DNA from 2 places in the Ruegeria sp. G12 genome. Region 1 is predicted to be linked to the other one. Evidence: riboswitches for the same ligand, from Rfam matches in the RefSeq annotation. Region 1 holds a riboswitch; the other holds the start of a gene.
The links. Region 1 has a riboswitch for cobalamin ahead of ACR0JN_RS07795 (energy-coupling factor ABC transporter permease). Riboswitches for the same ligand answer to the same signal wherever they lie in the genome.

Region 1 (4,207 bases):
AGCGGCGCTGGCGGCGGCGCATGTCTCGATCTCTCCGGCCTCGGCGCTGGATGCGGCGCGGGTGGCCTCGGACATCGTGCTTCTGGGCAATGACCTGTCCCCTATTGCAGAGGCCTGCGATACGGCAGTCAAGGCCACCAAACGGATTCGCGAGAACTTTCAGATCGCCACCGTCTATAACGTGATTGCTGTGCCTTTGGCGGTGATCGGGCTGGCGACCCCGCTGATTGCGGCATTGGCGATGTCGACCTCGTCTATTACCGTATCCCTGAACGCATTGCGGCTGAGGTAAACGATGGAAGTGCTGGCCTACCTGATCCCGATTTCCCTGTTTCTGGGCGGTGTTGGACTGGTTGCGTTCATCTACACAGTGCGCTCGAACCAGTACGAAGACCCCGAGGGCGATGCCCGCCGGATTCTGAGCGATGAATGGGACGACAAGCCCAAGCCGTAACCGGGCCATGCCCGAACTTCACAGTTGTCCCGACTGCCCTTGAAATTGCCGCAATGCCCGGTTATGTCCGGCCCATCCGCTAGCAGAGAGAATACGCCAAATGGCTACCACCAACCCGATCCAGTTCATTCAGCAGGTCCGTGCCGAAGTTTCCAAGGTCGTCTGGCCGACCCGGCGCGAGGTGCTGTTGACCACGGTTATGGTGTTCATCATGGCCGCGCTGACGGCTGTGTTCTTCGCTCTGGTCGATCTGGGCATTCGCGGCGGTCTGCAGCTTATTCTGGGCGCATTCAGCTAAGCGCCCAAACACCACTGCCCCCTTGCGCCCCGCGCAATGTGCTAGTAGGTGACGCGGGACTATTCGGAATGGGCGTGCGGCGATTCGGACCGCGCGCCGCTTTTTATTCCGGGTCACGCGATAGGATTTCAATTCCGGTGCATCCGGCCAACAGGATGCGACCGAAGGCAAACAAGGACGACAGGTTCATGGCGAAACGGTGGTACTCGGTCAGCGTTCTTTCGAATTTCGAAAAGAAGATCGCAGAGCAGATCCGCACGTCGGTGGCCGAGCAGGGCCTTGAGGACGATATCGACGAGGTTCTGGTGCCCACCGAAGAGGTGATCGAAGTGCGCCGGGGTAAGAAGGTCACCACCGAGCGCCGCTTCATGCCGGGCTATGTGCTGGTGCATATGGAAATGTCGGATCAGGGCTACCACCTGATCAACTCGATCAACCGCGTCACCGGTTTCCTGGGCCCGCAGGGTCGCCCGATGCCGATGCGCGATGCCGAGGTGAACCAGATCCTGAACCGCGTTCAGGAAGGCGAAGAAGCGCCCAAGCTTATGATCACCTTCGAGGTGGGCGAAAAGGTCAAGGTCAACGACGGCCCGTTCGAGGATTTCGACGGCATGGTCGAAGGCGTGGACGACGAGGCGCAGAAGCTGAAAGTCTCGGTTTCGATCTTTGGTCGGGAAACGCCAGTTGAGCTGGACTTTACGCAGGTTACCAAGCAGGGCTGAGGCGCCCCGCAAGGAATTGCTTTCGGCCGCGATGTTTAGGGCATCGCGGCTTTTTTTGTCGGCGGCGTCACGGAATTACGTAGACCGAGACGTTCACGCCAAATGTTTTTTGAAGATTCGCGGGCGTACGCTTACATGTCGCAGACAGAGCTTGCCCGCGGCCTGTGGTCATGTAGTGTCGCGTTGATGGTGGCCTTCGAGAGGAGGTCTTAATTGGGAACCGGGTGAGATGCCCGGACTGCCCCCGCAACTGTAAGTAGCCGAACTATCAGAGCTACGAGTCAGGATACCTGCCATCTTAATGCAACCGCCGGAAATCCGGCCCTTCTATATGCGTCGGGTGGACGCGAAAGGAACTCTCTAATGCACATCGAACCTGGCGTCGTCGACGGCGCGAAAATGGTCCTCGCCTATGGTACGGCTGCAGCCGCTGCTGGCTATTCTTTGAAGTTGATTGGCGATGATTTGAAAACTCATTCCATGGCGTCATTTTGCGTGCGCTCGGTTGTGGCTGCTATCGGCGTTTTTGTATTCTTCGAAGTCTTTCCGCACTTCGCTGTCGGCATCTCAGAGGTGCATTTCATACTTGGTACAACCCTGTTTCTGCTGCTCGGGGCCGGTCCGGCAGCCCTTGGTCTAGCTGGCGGTCTGGCAATTCAGGGTTTCTTGTTTGCACCGTCTGATGTACCAATGTACTTCGTCAACATCTCGACCCTGCTTTTTCCGCTTTTTGCAGTGGACGCGCTGGCCAGAAAAATCATCCCGCAAACCATCAGCTATGTCGATTTGCGCTATTCGGACGTGCTGAAACTGTCCGCTGTGTATCAGGGTGGCGTCGTTGCCTGGGTAGCCTTCTGGGCAATCTACGGGCAAGGCGTTGGGGCCGAGAACATCTCGGCGGTGACAAGCTTTGGCATGGCGTACTTGCTGGTGATCCTGATCGAGCCGCTGGCCGATCTGGCCGTTCTGGCTGGCGCGAAAGGCCTGCGGACCTTGACCGACCGGGGCATCTTTACGCACCGTTTGCACAACGCGGCAGCATAAGCGCGAAACCAACGGTCTGTGGTGCCCGCCGCGCCGCAGACCTATCTGGACGGTTTTGTGACTCAAGCTGTCAGGCGTGCGCATAACTCAGCTTTCGAAACCGCAAGCCGCCCCCTTGCCAACCCTCGCATTCCCCTATAAACGCCGCCTCTATCGTCTTCGGGCGAGATTCTCTCGTGGGAGGTTGCTGGGATCGCGATCCCGGGCCGGACCACGCAACATAGTCTGGGCGAAACGCGTTTCGCCCGAGTTGAAAGGAAAACCAAATGGCTAAGAAGCTTGCTGGTACGATGAAGCTGCAGGTTCCTGCAGGTCAGGCGAACCCGTCGCCGCCAGTTGGTCCGGCGCTGGGTCAGCGCGGCATCAACATCATGGAATTCTGCAAGGCGTTCAACGCCAAGACCGCAGACATGGAGCAAGGTGCCCCTTGTCCGACCGTGATCACCTATTATCAGGACAAGTCCTTCACCATGGACATCAAGACGCCGCCCGCGTCTTATTACCTGAAAAAAGCCGCTGGCCTGAAGCCGGTTGGCAAGCGGAACCGCCCCCGTGGTGCCGAGAACCCCGGTCGTGAGACTGTGGCCACCGTGACCACCAAGCAGGTTCGCGAAATCGCCGAAGCCAAAATGAAAGATCTCAACGCCAACGACGTCGAAGGCGCAATGCAGATCATCCTGGGCTCGGCCCGCTCTATGGGCATCGAGGTGAAGTAAGATGGCAAAACTCGGTAAACGTACCCGCGCTGCGCGCGAAGCTATCGCCGGCAAGGAAAACCTGTCGGTCGAAGAAGCGGTTGCTTTGGTAAAAGGCAACGCGACCTCGAAATTCGACGAGACCATCGAAATCGCTCTGAACCTGGGCGTTGACACCCGTCATGCGGACCAGATGGTGCGCGGCGTTGTCGGCCTGCCCAACGGCACCGGCAAAGCGATGCGCGTTGCTGTTTTCGCGCGTGGCCCCAAGGCGGACGAAGCGAAAGAAGCAGGCGCGGATATCGTTGGCGCAGAGGACCTAATGGAAACCATTCAGGGCGGCACCATCGAATTCGATCGCTGCATCGCGACCCCGGACATGATGCCGATCGTCGGCCGTCTGGGTAAGGTTCTGGGCCCCCGCAACCTGATGCCGAACCCCAAGGTCGGCACCGTGACCATGGACGTGAAAGCAGCCGTGGAAGCAGCCAAGGGCGGTGAAGTTCAGTTCAAGGCGGAAAAAGGCGGCGTTGTGCATGCCGGTGTTGGCAAAGCGTCGTTCGACGAAGCCAAGCTGGTCGAAAACGTCCGTGCCTTTGTCTCGGCCGTGGCCAAGGCGAAACCGTCGGGTGCCAAGGGTACCTACATGAAAAAAATCGCGCTGAGCTCGACCATGGGCCCGGGCGTGACGCTGGATGTGGCGGCTGCTTCGGGCGAATAAGCTCCGAGCTGTCAGAAAGATCAGACCCGGGCGGTGCGAACTGCCCGGGTTTTTCTTTTTTGGCACTAGTCGAGTGTCTGCCGGAACGCCTGTTGCAGCCTCAGCTCAAGCCGCGCGCGGCGGTGGTCTTCCTGCGGGCTGCAGGCATAATCGCTGCGGCTGAGAAACAGCCAGTCTTTCAGCAACCGCCCCCGGATGCAGAAATCCAGAATGTCGGTATTGATCGGATGGCGGTAGCGGCGAAAGAACATCTCTTTGTGTCTTTTCAGAATG
Region 2 (4,207 bases), on a different contig from region 1:
GGTCCCACATGGACAATCGCATTGTCGGCATTCGCGTCACTGAGCAGGCTTTGCGCCTCGGACGCAAGGGTTTCGTCTTCCTCGACACCCACAACCAACTCGGCCATTCGCGCCGCAACAGCGGTGGAATAGCCAAGCGCCAAACCAATATCCAACACCGCTTCATCACCAGAGATATTCAGCAGATCCAGCATCTTAGCCAGCGTCCGCGGCTCAAGCATGCAGCGCCCGTTTCCCAGGTCGATCAAGCCATCGGCATAAGACGCCTCACGCTGTGACGCGGGCACAAAGCTTTCGCGCGGCACGTTCAGCATAGCGTCGATGATCGGAAATTTTGTGACGTCCGAGGGCCGAACCTGCGTGTCAACCATCGTGCGGCGCCGGGTGGCGAAATCTGTCATGTGATCTCTCGTCTTGAACCCTTGATTATCTGGCTTGTGCCACATCCCTTGAGCACCGGCAACGGCCCAGATGCCGCAACCGAGGTTTTGTGACAGGTTTGGTACCGGGGCGAGGGCGTTCAATTTGCGAGGCGAGCGCCGATTTTACATTCTTCCCACTGGACGCCCCCAGCGAAAGCTGCTAAAACGCCCTCCACACCACGGCAAGTATTTGATTTTACTTGAAAAGGCGAGTTGGCGGAGTGGTGACGCAGCGGATTGCAAATCCGTGTACACCGGTTCGATTCCGGTACTCGCCTCCATCTCTCTGAAACACCTCGGTTTTGCGGTTTGGCTGCCAGCGTTATTCTGCGGCGCGCCCTTGCGGGATGACTTCATATCCTGGCTCTTCAGGCTCATCATCCTCCATTTCAGCCGGAAAACCGGGCGCGCGGATGTCCAGGCCGGTGGCCTCTTCCAGCCGTCGGATGATGTTCGGCGACAGTTCGCGGTCGCCGTAGCGCGCGATCCCGTCTTCGAAAATCTTGATCATCAGCGGGTTGATCTCAAGCGGCACTCCGGCGCGGTCGGCCACGTCCTGAAACAGGCCAATATCCTTTTTCACCAGATCCATGGTGAACGAGATATCGCGCGAGCCGTTCAGGATGACTTGACTTTCCGTCTCATGCACAAAGGATGTCCCCGACGAAATCTTGATCGCCTCATAAGTGGTCCCGAGGTCCATCCCGGCGGCCTTGGCGGTCACCAAAGCCTCGGCGCAGGTGATCAGGTTGGCGGTGGCCAGATAGTTGGTCAGCACTTTCAGCACCGAGGCCGAACCCAGATCGCCCGTATGCAGGATGCGCCGCCCCATGGTGGTCAGGAAGGGCAGAATACGCTCGAACGTCTCGCGATCACAGCCCGCGAAGATCGAGATATTGCCGGTCGCAGCCCGGTGGCAGCCGCCCGAGACCGGGCAATCCACCGCAGCCCCGCCCCGCTCGATCACCATCGCGCCAAGGCGTTTGACTTCGGCTTCGTCGGTGGTCGACATCTCCATCCAGATTTTGCCGGGGGTGACCTCGGGCAGCATCTCTTGCATCACCGCATCCGAGGCAGCGGGGGATGGCAGGCAGGTGATCACCGCATCGCAATCGCGCATCAGCTGGGCCGGGCTTTCAGCGGCCTTGGCCCCTTGCGCAACAAACGCAGCCACCAGATTGGGGTTCAGATCATGCACCGCCAGATCGATCCCGTTGCGCAGCAGCGATCCCGAGAGCTTGCCCCCCACATTGCCCAGCCCGATAAACCCTACTTTCATGCGCCGCACCCTCCTGTTCGCGTCTTGCGAGCCATGCCAGCACGTTGGCCCAACCGGATCATGCCGCCCAGCGACCCGGACAGGTCGCTTTTTAGCCGCGCAATCACGGATCAGCGTGTTGCGCTTGACAAGCGGGGCAACCCTGCCGCATGTCCCTTTCGTTGGTGTCTGCGACAGCAGATGAAAAGGGAATGCGTCAGCGGGTTTTCCGTCAAACGCAGCCGCCCCCGCGACCGTGACCGGAGAGGGTGCCCAAGCCACTGGCGAATGCCGGGAAGGCGGGACATCCGACAGAGGACGCCTCTGACATCCGCAAGCCGGGAGACCTGCCAGCACCCGAGAATGAAACCGGACGGGGTGTTCCGGTGTCGGGTCAATGGACCCGCATGAAACCCCGTCCCCCACGAAGAGGATTTGGGGGGATGAGAGACATGACCGAGACCGCTCCGGTCGAATTGCTGGTTTGCACCACTTGCCGTCGCGGGCTGCCCGTCGAAGATGATGCGCAACGCCCCGGCACATTGCTGCACAAGGCGCTGGAACAGGCAGACCTGCCCAAAGGGATCACTCTGAAAGCCGTGGAATGCCTGTCGAACTGTGACGAGGGCTGTTCCATCGTGCTGCGTGGCGGCCCGGATCGCTGGACATTCGTCTATGAGCATCTGAACGAGGTCGACCACGTTGACGTGATCGTTGACGGCGCCACCAAGTACCTAGCGACCGAGGATGGCCTGGTCAAATGGCGCGAGCGCCCTGAACATTTCCGCAAAAACTGTGCGGCCCGCATTCCCCCGATTGGAGCCCTGAAATGAGCAATCTTGAGAAACTCCCCGTCACCGTGATCACCGGCTTTCTGGGCTCGGGCAAGACCACGCTGGTCCGTCATCTGATGCAGAACCCGCAGGGCAAGCGTCTGGCTGTTGTGGTCAACGAATTCGGCGATGTCGGCGTCGATGGCGATATCCTGAAATCTTGCGCCATTCCTGACTGCCCTGCCGAAAACATCATGGAGCTGGCCAATGGCTGCATCTGCTGTACTGTGGCCGACGATTTCATCCCCACCATCGAGGCCCTGATGGCATTGGAGCCACGCCCCGATCACATCCTAATTGAAACCTCTGGTCTGGCCCTGCCCAAACCGCTGCTGAAGGCATTCGATTGGCCCGATATCCGGTCCAAGATCACAGTTGATGGCGTGATCGCTCTGGCCGATGCCGAGGCCGTCGCTGCCGGTCGTTTCGCGCCCAATGTCGAGGCCGTGGACGCCCAGCGTCTGGCGGACGATTCCATTGACCACGAAACACCGCTGTCCGAGGTATTCGAAGATCAGATTTCCTGCGCCGATATCATCCTGCTGACCAAGCCCGATCTGGCCGGTCCCGAAGGTGTCGCGAAAGCGCGAGAGATCATCGCCGCCGAAGCCCCGCGCCCTTTGCCCGTCGTTGAGGTGGCCGAAGGTGCCGTAGACGTGCGCGTCGTGCTGGGCCTTGAGGCCGCCGCCGAAGATGACATGGACGCTCGTCCCTCCCATCACGACGGCCATCACGATCACGAGCATGACGATTTCGAAAGCATCATCGTCGAGCTGCCGGAACAGGCCGACCCGCTGGATCTGGTTGCCAAGATCGAACGTCTGGCCAAGGAACTCAACATCCTGCGCGTCAAAGGCTATGCCGCCGTTCAGGGCAAACCCATGCGCCTGCTGGTGCAGGCCGTAGGTGCGCGTGTGCGTCATCAGTATGACCGTCCGTGGGAGCCCGGCGAAGACCGCCGCTCGCGCCTTGTGGTCATTGCTGAGCATGACGACATCAAAGAGGCCGAAATCCGCGATATCCTTGTGGGCGTGACCGAGACCGCCGAGTAAGCCATGCACGTCGTCTTCCGCGAAAGCCACGGGCTCGAGGAAACCGAGACCCCGACCGATCTGGGCCAAAGCCCGGCGGATCTGGTGGTGCTGTCCTTTTCTGACAGTGACCTCGGCGCTTTCGCGGCAGGCTGGCATCGTGGCGGCGGCCCAGAAGGGCGGATGCCGACCCTCCGGCTGGCCAATCTGACGGCGCTGAAACATCCCTTGTCCATCGACACCTATGTCGAGCAGACGCTGGAAGGGGCCAAAGGCATCCTGATCCGTCTGATCGGAGGGGTGCCCTATTGGTCCTACGGTTTGCAGCAGGTTCTGGCGCTGGCGCAGGCCAAAGGGATCGCTTTGGCCGTCCTGCCTGCCGATGGGCGCGAAGACACGCGGCTGGATGAGTATTCCACCTTACCCGTCTCGACCCTCCGCCGTTTGGCGCATCTCTGCGACACGGGCGGAGAGGTTGCAGCGCAGGCGGCACTGGCGCAGATGGCGCTGGCAGCGGGGCTTTACGCAGGTCCCGTGATGGGGGCAAAAACCATCCCCGAATGCGGTGCATGGTGCCCGGATCGCGGTGTGATCCCGGTAGATGAGGCGTTCTCCGGCGATACCAAACGCATCCTCGTCACCTTCTACCGCGCCTATCTGACC

Region 2: it holds a riboswitch for cobalamin, as region 1 does, so the genes downstream of both, ACR0JN_RS05995 (DUF1636 family protein) here and ACR0JN_RS07795 (energy-coupling factor ABC transporter permease) in region 1, are expected to answer to the same signal.

What each region holds. Positions count from the first base shown of each region.
Region 1 covers NZ_JBQFOO010000003.1:18,319-22,525, reverse strand. Annotated here, with positions in the region: gene ACR0JN_RS07815 (heavy metal translocating P-type ATPase) at 1-292, shown strand, start outside; gene ccoS (cbb3-type cytochrome oxidase assembly protein CcoS) at 296-454, shown strand; gene secE (preprotein translocase subunit SecE) at 555-752, shown strand; gene nusG (transcription termination/antitermination protein NusG) at 941-1,474, shown strand; cobalamin riboswitch at 1,645-1,786, shown strand; gene ACR0JN_RS07795 (energy-coupling factor ABC transporter permease) at 1,838-2,518, shown strand; gene rplK (50S ribosomal protein L11) at 2,785-3,234, shown strand; gene rplA (50S ribosomal protein L1) at 3,236-3,934, shown strand; gene ACR0JN_RS07780 (phosphotransferase) at 4,000-4,207, opposite strand, start outside.
Region 2 covers NZ_JBQFOO010000002.1:429,588-433,794, forward strand. Annotated here, with positions in the region: gene ACR0JN_RS05980 (protein-L-isoaspartate O-methyltransferase family protein) at 1-401, opposite strand, end outside; tRNA gene ACR0JN_RS05985 (tRNA-Cys) at 630-703, shown strand; gene ACR0JN_RS05990 (NAD(P)-dependent oxidoreductase) at 745-1,881, opposite strand; cobalamin riboswitch at 1,847-2,049, shown strand; gene ACR0JN_RS05995 (DUF1636 family protein) at 2,133-2,513, shown strand; gene cobW (cobalamin biosynthesis protein CobW) at 2,510-3,565, shown strand; gene cobN (cobaltochelatase subunit CobN) at 3,569-4,207, shown strand, end outside.